DNA from 2 places in the Paenibacillus sp. FSL R5-0475 genome. Region 1 is predicted to be linked to the other one. Evidence: a T-box and tRNA genes for the amino acid it is inferred to sense, from the RefSeq annotation. Region 1 holds a T-box; the other holds one or more tRNA genes.
The links. A T-box is a leader RNA that pairs with one kind of tRNA and senses whether it is charged. The one in region 1 lies ahead of trpS (tryptophan--tRNA ligase), so its partner is inferred to be a tRNA-Trp.
Positions count from the first base shown of each region.

Region 1 (6,132 bases):
GAGTATCATTCTTCGGATCAAAAGAGATAGAAACAAAACCCGTATCTTTACCAAAACTGCCATCCTCGACCAGAATCTTCTGTGTCTGAGATAACAAAAACGTAGTTATAGGACATACATCCGGACACTGTGTAAAAAAGAAGTATACCAGCCGTGCTTTACCTTGTGTATCAGCCAGAGTAACCTGGTCTCCATTCACATTTTCAAGAGAAAAGTCCTGCACTTCTCCGATTACTGGCAATTTCTCTTTTCCTAAATTCAAAGAGTTAATTGCCAGATAACCAGCCATAATCAAAGCAAGTATTAGCAGAAGCCAAGTCCATTTGTAACGCTTAAAGGTTTGCACGGACACGTATACCCTCCCTCTTCTTAACCGTGAATCGTATTCAATACAAGTACGATCAAACTAACTGTCAGGTAGTTAATGGAGAAGAGGAAATTCTTCTTCGCCCAGACTTCATCATCTTTAGCCTTAAAGCCCATCAAGGTCAATACTAACCAAGCCAAGGACAGCGCTGATGAAATGATTAGAAAAAATATGCCTGCGTAATCGTAGGCGTACATTAACACTGGAATAGGCAGCAAAAGGGCTACATAAGGAATCATCTGAAATTTCGTACGTCGCGTCCCTTTAACTACAGGTAACAATGGAAATCCTGCCGCTCTATATTCTTCTTTACGTCTAATGCCCAACGCCCAGAAGTGAGGGGGTTGCCATAGAAACAACATGGCAAAGATCAGCCAAGCGCCTAGATCAACCGTTCCTGAAACCGCAACATAACCAATTACCGGGGGCATTGCTCCAGAAATCGCACCTACGGAGGTGCTCCATGTTGATGTCCGCTTCAACCAAAGCGTGTATACTACTACGTAAACGAACATACCAACAATTCCAAACAGACCGGCAAGCATACCTGAAAAAGCAAACAGCACGATCAAACCTGCAATACCAAGCCCAATGGCGTATAATAACACAGTGTTTGGTTTTAGTCGTCCTGTAGGAAGCCCCCGTTCACGGGTTCTTTCCATCTTCATGTCCAGATCCCGGTCGAAATAGTTATTAAAAACGCAGGCCGAAGCCATAACCAGCATAGTACCGAGCAGAGTCAGAACTAATCTGCCGTAATGAACATCCCAACCCGAGGCCAACCAATATCCCGCAAAGGCGGCAATAAGGTTAGATCGGATAATACCGGGTTTTGTTACAGCAATGAAATCACGCCAGCTAGCACCTTCCGGTGGAGATTTTGCAGACATGGCTGCAGAGTCGGAAGAAGCTTGAAATGTTATATGATTGTCCACACCTAATGATCCTCCTTCTAAACGAACATGTAACGTTCTAACCGAAGTTTTTTAACTTCGCTGTTAACTTTATCATAACAAACCCGTGAAGACTTTGACAGTCATGGAACAGTAAGTTCATGAATTCGACAATTACGTGACAATATTTATTTTGTATTTATTTCAATCCCCTTAATAACCAGAGCTGTATTTGGGTAATTATTAAATAGAGAACTTCCGAACAACAAAGGAGAACTGACCAATGGATACTGCTACACATTTAGTTATGGGCCTAGGCTTAGCCGGGCTTTCCTTCGTTGATCCCATCGTTGCTTCTGATCCGAAACTGGCCGGGGCTGTTATGCTGGCAACAGTGCTCGCCTCTCAGGCTCCTGATGCCGATACTGCGCTACGACTGAAGGACAATGCAATGTATATTCGAAATCACCGAGGAATCACACATTCCCTACCCTTTCTAATTCTGTGGCCTGCGCTGATTTCCTTCGTGTTAGGCCCCTTATTTGGTTTTACTGATTTACAAGCTCTAAGCCATATTGCGCTCTGGAGCTTCATTGGTGTAGGTGTTCACGTATTTTCTGATCTATTTAATACCTATGGCACTCAGGCTGCACGTCCATTCACGGAGAAATGGATTGCATGGAACATCATCCACATTTTTGATCCGTTTATATTTGGTAGCCATATCGCAGCCATCCTTCTCTGGATCACCGGGATCATTCCACCGCAACCTTTATTTATTACACTGTATGCCTGTACTATTCTTTATTATATTTGGAGAACCGTCGTTCACGCACGTCTCACGCGTAATATTAAGCTTAAGGATTTACATCATAGTGCCGGCGAACGTTATATTGTAATCCCTACAATTTCACTAAAGCGCTGGAACGTAGTCAAGGTGAAAAAAGATGGCAGCTATGATGTTGGGCAGTTAGTCAATAACCGACTGGAATGGTTCAAACATGCTGTATGCTCGACTCATCCTGCTGTGGAGATTTCCAAGTCGCACCCTGATATTCAGTCCTTTCTATACTTCACCTCTTATGCAGTAGCCGAAGTCGAGGAACTCCCTTCAGGATATATGGTGCGCTGGGGGGACGTACGTTATTTACATCGCAAACAATACCCATTTGTGGCTGTATTAGTGATGGACAATCAATATCGACCTTTAAATACTTATGTAGGTTGGCTTAGCAGCGAGAAGCTCGACAAACGATTTTCCATTGACCCTGGTTCTTTACGATGAAACTGTAGACTTACGCAGAGATCTATTCTATAATCACAAAAAATCCCGGAGTATTATTATCATACTCCGGGATTCATTTTAGCAGACATAGAAAGGAAGGCTCTCTTAATGGGTAAAGGACTTTCACTTTGGTTCGCTTGTTCTTCTATTCTTATTCTTACTGCCGCTTCAATCGCGATCAGTTATAGCTTTTGGTTGGCACTTCTGCTCGGGTTTCTCTGTGTCATGAATATTGGCTGGGGATTTATCCTCAAGGCCAAGATCAGACGCAAACAGGAAAGCCTAAGCGCTGATTAGATTAACGAGCTGGCAGAAATCCCATCCGCTCTTTAACTCCATTCAACGTCTCAGTTGCAACAATACGTGCACGACCAGCACCTTCAGCAAGAATATCTGTAATCGCACCCGAGCTACGAATTTCATTATATCTTTGTTGTAAAGGCTCAAGCGTAGATACAACCACTTCAGCAAGATCTTTCTTAAAGCCGCCATACATTTGCCCTTCATAACGATCGGCAATTTGCTGGAGTGTCATTCCAGAACATTCGGAATAAATACTCATCAAATTACTGATCTCTGGCTTATTAGCTGGATCAAAAATTACTTCACGTCCTGAATCAGTCGTTGCACGGCTGATTTTTTTACGGATTACGTCCGGTGAATCTAACAGAGCAATGTAGCTGCCTGCGTTAGGATTGCTCTTGCTCATTTTTTTGGTGCCATCATCCAGAGACATAATACGTGCACCCACCTCTGGAATGTACGGCTCCGGAATGGTAAAGAATTCGCCAAAACGATTATTGAAGCGACCAGCTAAATCACGAGTCAGCTCCAAATGTTGTTTTTGATCTTCTCCAACTGGCACAAGATCCGCATTATAAACAAGAATATCTGCTGCCATCAAGGAAGGATAGACGAATAAACCAGCGCCAACAGAATCTTTACCTGATGATTTATCTTTAAACTGGGTCATACGCTCCAGCTCGCCCATTGCTGTAAGTGTCGTCATGATCCAACCCAGTTCAGCGTGTTGTGGCACATGCGACTGCATATAGACATTAGAACGTGCAGGATCAATTCCTGCTGCAATAAAGAGGGCCGCTACGGATTCTGACTGTTCACGCAGTGCCGCAGGATCTTGTGCTACAGTGATTGCATGCATATCGACAACCATAAAGAAACATTGATGATCATCTTGCAGCTTCACAAAATTTTTCAGTGCTCCAATGTAGTTCCCCAATGTAAGTGAACCGCTTGGCTGAATGCCTGACATTACTTTTTTCATAATATAGACCTCCGTTTGATGTCATTTCTAAGTTTCCGAGAACGCAAAAAAAGCCTCATCCGCAAGGGACGTGAGACCGTGGTGCCACCCTTATTCGCTGCTTAATCTTGTTGGACAAGAAAAAACAGCCTTAGTCTTCCGTTAACGGGGAAGATCCGGCCGGTCTACTAGGGTATCTAGCTCCCGTTCAAGCTCGGCGCTCAGGGGTCCATTCATCAGGTTTGTCCTACCGGTTCGCATCAACCACCGGCTTTCTGAAGGTGCAATGCCTGCCTACTTGTCCCCGTCATCACATTATCATCATGAATTAATGCCTTCATCATAGAACCATAAAGAGAAGTTGTCAAATCACTTAACCACTACCGTATAAATCTGTTATGATAAGGTTATCCATGTTCTATTCGATTACAGTTACGATAAAGGAGCATATCTCATGAAACAGGTGACCAAAGGGCAGTGGGGCGGTTATGATACTTATATTTTGCACAGCCGTGAACTGGAAGTCACGCTTTTGCCGCGACTAGGAAATAACGTGATTTCATTGTTTGATGTCAAGAAACAACGGGAAATTCTACGGCGGCCTGATGAAAGCGATCAAGCTTTCTTTATGCAAAAACCTTACCATTTTGGCATGCCGCTATTAATTCCACCCGGAAGAATTCGTAAGGGCCAATTTCAATTCGAGGGTACAAGTTATCAATTTGACCAGAATACCGCTAATGACAATCATATTCATGGTCTACACCGAACTCAGGCCTGGTGTGTCAGCGATATTGAAGAAGATGAGGATGGTTGCGCGGTCACTACTGAATTCCGAACGGAAGATGATCCACACTGGATGGAGCAATTCCCTATCCCACTTAAATTCGAAATGACGTTTAGGCTTCAGGAAGCCCGATTTACCCAAACTTTAAAGGTTACAAATCTTGGAGATCATCGAATTCCTTTTGGGATCGGTTATCACACCTGGTTTATGATTGATGGAGAACCTGAGCGCTGGAATCTTAAGCTCCCAGTAAATAGTATTTATGAACTGAACGATGAATTGCTCCCTAGCGGCAATCTGATTCCACTTGGTGATCTGGAAGCCTTGAACACCGGAATGAACATGCAGGGAACTAATTTTGATACTGCTCTACGTATTGGAGAAAAACAGCCTGTAGAAGCCTTATTATTACGTGATGATGGTTATGGCCTTCGTTATACTGCTGACGAGAATCTATTCCGTCACTGGGTGCTATATACCAAAGGACCGGCTGATCAATTTCTGTGTATTGAGCCCTATACCTGGCTCGCGAATGCACCGAATGTATCCGAGGATGCTTCCTTCACAGGTCTTTTAACGGTAGAACCCGGTCAAAGTCAGAATCTATCCACCGTGCTGGAAATGATCTATCCTGAGATTTAAAGCAGATATACATTATATCGGTCTTGCCTTGCGATTACGTAAGGGAAGACCGATTTTTTTGTGTAATCCCTAGTAATAAAGGATTTCTATCCTCACTTTTATTTCACTAATAATTACCATCCTTAAAACCTTTCGAAGTGATGCATGAATTAACCTCTTAGCGCTCATACTATCTTCACAACGGGCGAAGGAGGTGACACACATGGGTCAAGCAGGTCAAGGTCGTAGCAGCCGTTCCAATAACCTGGTCGTTCCTCAAGCAACTGCGGCATTGCAACAGTTGAAATATGAAGCAGCACAGGAGCTTGGAGTAACGATCCCAGCTGACGGTTATTACGGGAACTACACTTCTCGCGAAACTGGTTCTCTGGGCGGTTACATCACTAAACGTCTAGTACAACTGGCAGAACAACAACTGTCTGGTCGTCAGTAACAACGTTATCTTAAGTGTTTTATCCGGCTAGGGCATATCAAGCCTAAAGCCGAGTAGCTTTTGAGCCCTCTCACACTTCTTTCTGAAGCTGTGGGAGGGTTTTTGATTTTCACAATTATTGAAATTTTATGTAAACAACGCTTAACCAAAAAACTGTTCGGAACTTTCAGCATAGGCATTACGAGACGATCGAATCATTAGATTCGCCATATTATAATTGGACTCCAACGTAGCATCTACAATCACCATTCCCTGTCTAATGGCGAATTCATAAGAAATCTCACCATGCGTCCAACGCCGCTTGTATTTCAGGCTTTCCAGCGCCATTAGTCGAAAAGAAGACTGTTGTCCATCTGTCATCCCTTCTTTTGCATCAGTGAATCCCCCGCTTCGCCCAGAAAGAGGATTATGTCGTATCCCGAATTTTCCGATCATGTTATTTCGTATTTGCACAAAAACCG
Region 1 covers NZ_JBBORK010000001.1:4,420,322-4,426,453, forward strand. The annotation lists gene MKX41_RS19795 (SCO family protein) at 1-352, opposite strand, end outside; gene cyoE (heme o synthase) at 370-1,302, opposite strand; gene MKX41_RS19805 (metal-dependent hydrolase) at 1,544-2,545, shown strand; gene MKX41_RS19810 (hypothetical protein) at 2,654-2,842, shown strand; gene trpS (tryptophan--tRNA ligase) at 2,844-3,830, opposite strand; T-box leader at 3,892-4,129, opposite strand; gene MKX41_RS19820 (aldose 1-epimerase) at 4,264-5,238, shown strand; gene MKX41_RS19825 (alpha/beta-type small acid-soluble spore protein) at 5,441-5,671, shown strand; gene MKX41_RS19830 (O-methyltransferase) at 5,813-6,132, opposite strand, start outside.

Region 2 (6,132 bases), 140 kb from region 1:
ATTGAATCAGCGAAAGCTCCTTGCCTTTAGCCGGGTTAACAAAATCGCCAGCATATGATACAGCGACCTTCACATCAGGATCAACATATTGAGCGCCCTGAATGTAGCCTACCAAGAAAGCGTTAATTCCTGGAATGTCCATGCCGCCTACAAAACCGATCACATTCTCAGGATTAGCATTTTCCATATCCGATTGTGTAGCTAGCGCCGCTACAGCACCTGCTAGAAAAGATACTTCATTTGTTGCATAAGACATGTTGTACATATTCTCTGGTGCTTCATCTATATCGGTATCATAGTTAATGAACTTTTTGTCAGGATATAATTCAGCCGTTGCATTAAACATCTCTGTAATTTCCGATCCGCCAGAAATAATAACATCCCAGTCCTCAGCGGCGATATCGTTAAACGTAGGCTCCCATTTCGTTTTATCGACACCCATTTCTACAACTTTTGTTTCTGCACCCAGCTCATCCTTAACCTTTTGCAAACCGCTATTCGCAGAGTCAAAGAAAGATTTATCTCCAAGCGTTCCTGGAATCAGAAGTACAACTTTGAGTTTATCCCCTGAACCTGTTTCTCCACCTTCAGCTGCATTAGATCCTGCATTCGCGGAAGATCCATTACTCGACGTATTATTTCCACAGGCTGTGACCATTACCATTACTACTAGTAACAACAAAGAAAGAACTTTCTTTTTCATTTTTTCTATTCCCCCTATTTATAGTTGGTTAGTAATTTGAGAGATTCTCCTTCTTAGTCCGTTGTATATTTCACGATTTAGATGGAAACTCTCATTTTTCATGTAACATTGTCAAAATTTTAATGATTTTAACGAATACACTCAAAAAAAGAGAGAAAATTATAATTTTTACGAATAATCCGACTAATTTCCGAACGAGATGGCCAGTCAGGTTGCTAATCTTCGGATTTCTTGATACGATCATATCAAATATTAATGAAAATAATTATATGATTTCGGTCATAATTTTGTGCGATTCGGCTAAAACATAATTATTGGAGGCTCATCATGGATCGTGTTCTATATATTGTAAATGCAGCACATGAGGTTAATACCTATATTCCACCACACCAGCATGAATGTTATGAACTAGTCTATTATTTAAACGGATTAGGAACTACCAATGTAGGTTCGCGAAGTTATCATTTTCGTTCTTCTTCATTCGCGCTGATACCACCCAATCATAAACATGACGAGAATCATCGCGAGGATGCTACTATACTATTTGTAGGCTTCCATTCAAATCACCCAAATATGGAGAATTTGCAAGGCGTATATGAAGATGATAAAGACCATACTGTTCTACAGATCTTGCTTCGAATGAAAGCAGAGTTTACGCGCAAACAAGATGGATTCTCTGAACTATTGAACCTTCAAATGAGCGAAATCACTGTTCATCTGATACGGCTTCTTAGCGCCTCTGGGTTTCAATCACCAACGGAAGACAGAGTCCAATATGTTCTAAACTATATGAATGAGCATTACCGCCATAAGCTATCGGTCGCAACACTTTCTGAGATGTCTGGATACAGCTATGATCGTTTCCGCCATTTATTTAAAGAACGATTCGGTTCTTCACCTCTGCGCTATCTACTATTGAAACGTCTGGATTATGCAAAGTCTCTCTTGCAACATACCCAAATGCATATCTCTGAAGTATCAGCTGCTGCTGGGTTTGTGAATGACGCCCAATTCTGCAATATGTTTAAACGTGAAATTGGTCTCACCCCACGAGCATTCCGACTAAGCAGTCAATAAAACAACACTCCACACAAAAAGGCCGTTGATTAGAGACGCCTCTAATTCAACGGCTTAAGAATAAAAGCTCAAAGACAAAGAAAAAAGGTTTGTAAAGTTGCTTATACAAGCAACTTTACAAACCTTTTTGATATACCGGCGAGAGGACTCGAACCTCCACGGTTTCCCTCTCGATTTTGAGTCGAGCGCGTCTGCCATTCCGCCACGCCGGCACATATGAACTTAATGGAGGCGCCACCCAGATTTGAACTGGGGATAAAGCTTTTGCAGAGCTTTGCCTTACCACTTGGCTATGGCGCCATATGAAAACTTTGGAGCGGACGACGGGAATCGAACCCGCGACCCTCGCCTTGGCAAGGCGATGCTCTACCGCTGAGCCACGTCCGCATAAAATGGCTGGGGATATAGGATTTGAACCTATGCGTGACGGAGTCAAAGTCCGTTGCCTTACCGCTTGGCTAATCCCCAATAACATTTTAAAATAAAAGGGGCGACTGATGGGTCTCGAACCCACGAATGCCGGAACCACAATCCGGTGCGTTAACCACTTCGCCACAATCGCCATATTAAACTAATATTGTTGCTGTTCTTCTTAAAGTAAATGGGGCGACCGATGGGACTTGAACCCACGAATGCCGGATCCACAAACCGGTGCGTTAACCCCTTCGCCACGACCGCCATATTAAACTTTAGAGAAAGACTTTAGATAAAGATTGGCAGGGGCAGCAGGAATTGAACCCACACCAACGGTTTTGGAGACCGTTGTTCTACCTTTAAACTATGCCCCTAAAAAAATGGTGGGGGATGATGGATTCGAACCACCGAACACGTACGTGAGCAGATTTACAGTCTGATGCGTTTGGCCACTTCGCTAATCCCCCAAAGATGGTGCCGGCGAGAGGACTTGAACCCCCAACCTACTGATTACAAGTCAGTTGCTCTACCAATTGAGCTACACCGGCATATTAAGTTGTATACTATATGGTGGCTCGAGACGGATTCGAACCGCCGACACGAGGATTTTCAGTCCTCTGCTCTACCGACTGAGCTATCGAGCCAAGAAAATGGCGGAACCGACGAGATTCGAACTCGCGATCTCCTGCGTGACAGGCAGGCATGTTAGGCCAACTACACCACGGTTCCAAAAGATATAATTACTTGATGAAAATTGGTTGCGGGGGCAGGATTTGAACCTGCGGCCTTCGGGTTATGAGCCCGACGAGCTACCGGGCTGCTCCACCCCGCGTCGTTCTTAAATGAATATGGTGGAGGCTGAGGGGATCGAACCCCCGACCCTCTGCTTGTAAGGCAGATGCTCTCCCAGCTGAGCTAAGCCTCCGTAAACAACAATTGTTATTGTACCAAAGTCCACTATGTAAAATCAAGTGAAAATTTGGTGACCCGTATGGGATTCGAACCCATGTTACCTCCGTGAAAGGGAGGTGTCTTAACCCCTTGACCAACGGGCCATACTAAGTAAAAATTTGTGGCGGAGAGAGAGGGATTCGAACCCTCGAGACGCTTGTGGCGCCTACACGATTTCCAATCGTGCTCCTTCGGCCAAACTCGGACACCTCTCCATATGGCTCCCCGAACAGGACTCGAACCTGTGACAACTCGATTAACAGTCGAGTGCTCTACCAACTGAGCTATCAGGGAATATTCATACCAGGCTTAATCGCCTGAAAACTGAATCCGAATTGAATTTGCGTTCTAAGTATAGGATAAGCCCTCGACCGATTAGTATTGGTCAGCTCCATGCATTACTGCACTTCCACCTCCAACCTATCTACCTCGTCGTCTTCAAGGGGTCTTACTAATTGGGAAATCTCATCTTGAGGGGGGCTTCACGCTTAGATGCTTTCAGCGCTTATCCCGTCCGTACGTAGCTACCCAGCCATGCTTCTGGCGAAACAACTGGTGCACCAGCGGTACGTCCATCCCGGTCCTCTCGTACTAAGGACAGCTCCTCTCAAATTTCCTGCGCCCACGACAGATAGGGACCGAACTGTCTCACGACGTTCTGAACCCAGCTCGCGTACCGCTTTAATGGGCGAACAGCCCAACCCTTGGGACCTACTTCAGCCCCAGGATGCGATGAGCCGACATCGAGGTGCCAAACCTCCCCGTCGATGTGGACTCTTGGGGGAGATAAGCCTGTTATCCCCAGGGTAGCTTTTATCCGTTGAGCGATGGCCCTTCCATGCGGTACCACCGGATCACTAAGTCCGACTTTCGTCCCTGCTCGACTTGTAGGTCTCGCAGTCAAGCTCCCTTATGCCTTTGCACTCTTCGAATGATTTCCAACCATTCTGAGGGAACCTTGGAACGCCTCCGTTACTCTTTAGGAGGCGACCGCCCCAGTCAAACTGCCCGCCTGACACGGTCCCCGTACCCGATTAGGGTACTAGGTTAGAACCTAGATACGATCAGGGTGGTATCCCAACGGCGCCTCCACCGAAGCTTGCGCTCCGATTTCTACGGCTCCCACCTATCCTGTACAGATCGTACCCAAATTCAATATCAAGCTGCAGTAAAGCTCCATGGGGTCTTTCCGTCTTGTCGCGGGTAACCTGCATCTTCACAGGTATTAAAATTTCACCGGATCTCTCGTTGAGACAGCGCCCAAGTCGTTACGCCATTCGTGCGGGTCAGAATTTACCTGACAAGGAATTTCGCTACCTTAGGACCGTTATAGTTACGGCCGCCGTTTACTGGGGCTTCGGTTCATAGCTTCGGGTTACCCCTAACCACTCCCCTTAACCTTCCAGCACCGGGCAGGCGTCAGCCCGTATACTTCGCCTTGCGGCTTCGCACAGACCTGTGTTTTTGCTAAACAGTCGCTTGGGCCTTTTCACTGCGGCCCCCTCGTGCTATTCACACTACCGGGGCACCCCTTCTCCCGAAGTTACGGGGTCATTTTGCCGAGTTCCTTAACGAGAGTTCTTCCGCGCGCCTTAGAATTCTCTTCTCGCCTACCTGTGTCGGTTTGCGGTACGGGCACCTTCTCCTGGCTAGAGGCTTTTCTTGGCAGTGTGAGATCATGACCTTCGCTACTGTAATTTTCGCTCCCCATCACAGCCCAGCCTTAACGATGTGCGGATTTGCCTACACATCAGCCTCACTGCTTAGACGGACATATCCATCAGTCCGCGTCACTACCCTCCTGCGTCACCCCATCGCTCATAGCGGATTACGGTGGTACAGTAATTTCAAACTGTTGTCCTTCGACTACGCCTTTCGGCCTCGCCTTAGGTCCCGACTTACCCTGAGCGGACGAGCCTTCCTCAGGAAACCTTGGGCTTTCGGCGGATCAGATTCTCACTGATCTTTTCGTTACTCATACCGGCATTCTCACTTGTATGCTGTCCAGCGCTCCTTACGGTACACCTTCAACCCACATACAACGCTCCCCTACCCCAGATACATACGTATCTAGCCATAGCTTCGGTGGTGTGTTTAGCCCCGTTACATTTTCGGCGCAGAGTCACTCGACCAGTGAGCTATTACGCACTCTTTCAATGGTGGCTGCTTCTAAGCCAACATCCTGGTTGTCTGTGCAACTCCACATCCTTTCCCACTTAACACACACTTGGGGACCTTAGCTGATGGTCTGGGCTGTTTCCCTTTTGACAATGGATCTTAGCACTCACTGTCTGACTCCCGGCAATAAGTATATGGCATTCGGAGTTTGACTGAGCTTGGTAATCCTTGCGGACCCCGCACCCAATCAGTGCTCTACCTCCACTACTCTTATACCGAGGCTAGCCCTAAAGCTATTTCGGGGAGAACCAGCTATCTCCGAGTTCGATTGGAATTTCTCCGCTACCCCCACCTCATCCCCGCATTTTTCAACATGCGTGGGTTCGGGCCTCCAGTGCGTGTTACCGCACCTTCACCCTGGACAGGGGTAGATCACACGGTTTCGGGTCTACGTCCACATACTCAATCGCCCTATTCAGACTCGCTTTCGCTGCGGCTCCGTCTTCTCGACTTAACCTTGCATGTTAAACGTAACTCGCCGGTTCATTCTACAAAAGGCACGCCATCACCCATTAATAGGGCTCTGACTTTTTGTAAGCACACGGTTTCAGGTTCTATTTCACTCCCCTTCCGGGGTGCTTTTCACCTTTCCCTCACGGTACTGTTTCACTATCGGTCGCCAGGTAGTATTTAGCCTTAGCAGATGGTCCTGCTGGATTCATACGGGGTTTCACGTGCCCCGCACTACTCGGGATCCGTCTCGGAGAGAACACAGTTTAGGCTACAGGGCTTTTACCTCTATCGCGGGCCTTTCCAGACCTCTTCACCTACCATATTCCTTTGTAACTCCATGTGAGACGTCCCACAAC
Region 2 covers NZ_JBBORK010000001.1:4,561,096-4,567,227, forward strand. The annotation lists gene MKX41_RS20335 (BMP family ABC transporter substrate-binding protein) at 1-703, opposite strand, end outside; gene MKX41_RS20340 (AraC family transcriptional regulator) at 1,031-1,780, shown strand; tRNA gene MKX41_RS20345 (tRNA-Leu) at 1,914-1,992, opposite strand; tRNA gene MKX41_RS20350 (tRNA-Cys) at 2,007-2,080, opposite strand; tRNA gene MKX41_RS20355 (tRNA-Gly) at 2,093-2,167, opposite strand; tRNA gene MKX41_RS20360 (tRNA-Gln) at 2,174-2,248, opposite strand; tRNA gene MKX41_RS20365 (tRNA-His) at 2,270-2,342, opposite strand; tRNA gene MKX41_RS20370 (tRNA-His) at 2,383-2,458, opposite strand; tRNA gene MKX41_RS20375 (tRNA-Trp) at 2,495-2,568, opposite strand; tRNA gene MKX41_RS20380 (tRNA-Tyr) at 2,576-2,661, opposite strand; tRNA gene MKX41_RS20385 (tRNA-Thr) at 2,667-2,742, opposite strand; tRNA gene MKX41_RS20390 (tRNA-Phe) at 2,763-2,838, opposite strand; tRNA gene MKX41_RS20395 (tRNA-Asp) at 2,846-2,923, opposite strand; tRNA gene MKX41_RS20400 (tRNA-Met) at 2,950-3,026, opposite strand; tRNA gene MKX41_RS20405 (tRNA-Val) at 3,044-3,119, opposite strand; tRNA gene MKX41_RS20410 (tRNA-Glu) at 3,175-3,249, opposite strand; tRNA gene MKX41_RS20415 (tRNA-Ser) at 3,268-3,360, opposite strand; tRNA gene MKX41_RS20420 (tRNA-Asn) at 3,364-3,439, opposite strand; rRNA gene MKX41_RS20425 (23S ribosomal RNA) at 3,501-6,132, opposite strand, start outside.
Region 2: it encodes a tRNA-Trp, which carries the amino acid that the T-box ahead of trpS (tryptophan--tRNA ligase) is inferred to sense. The anticodon was not compared.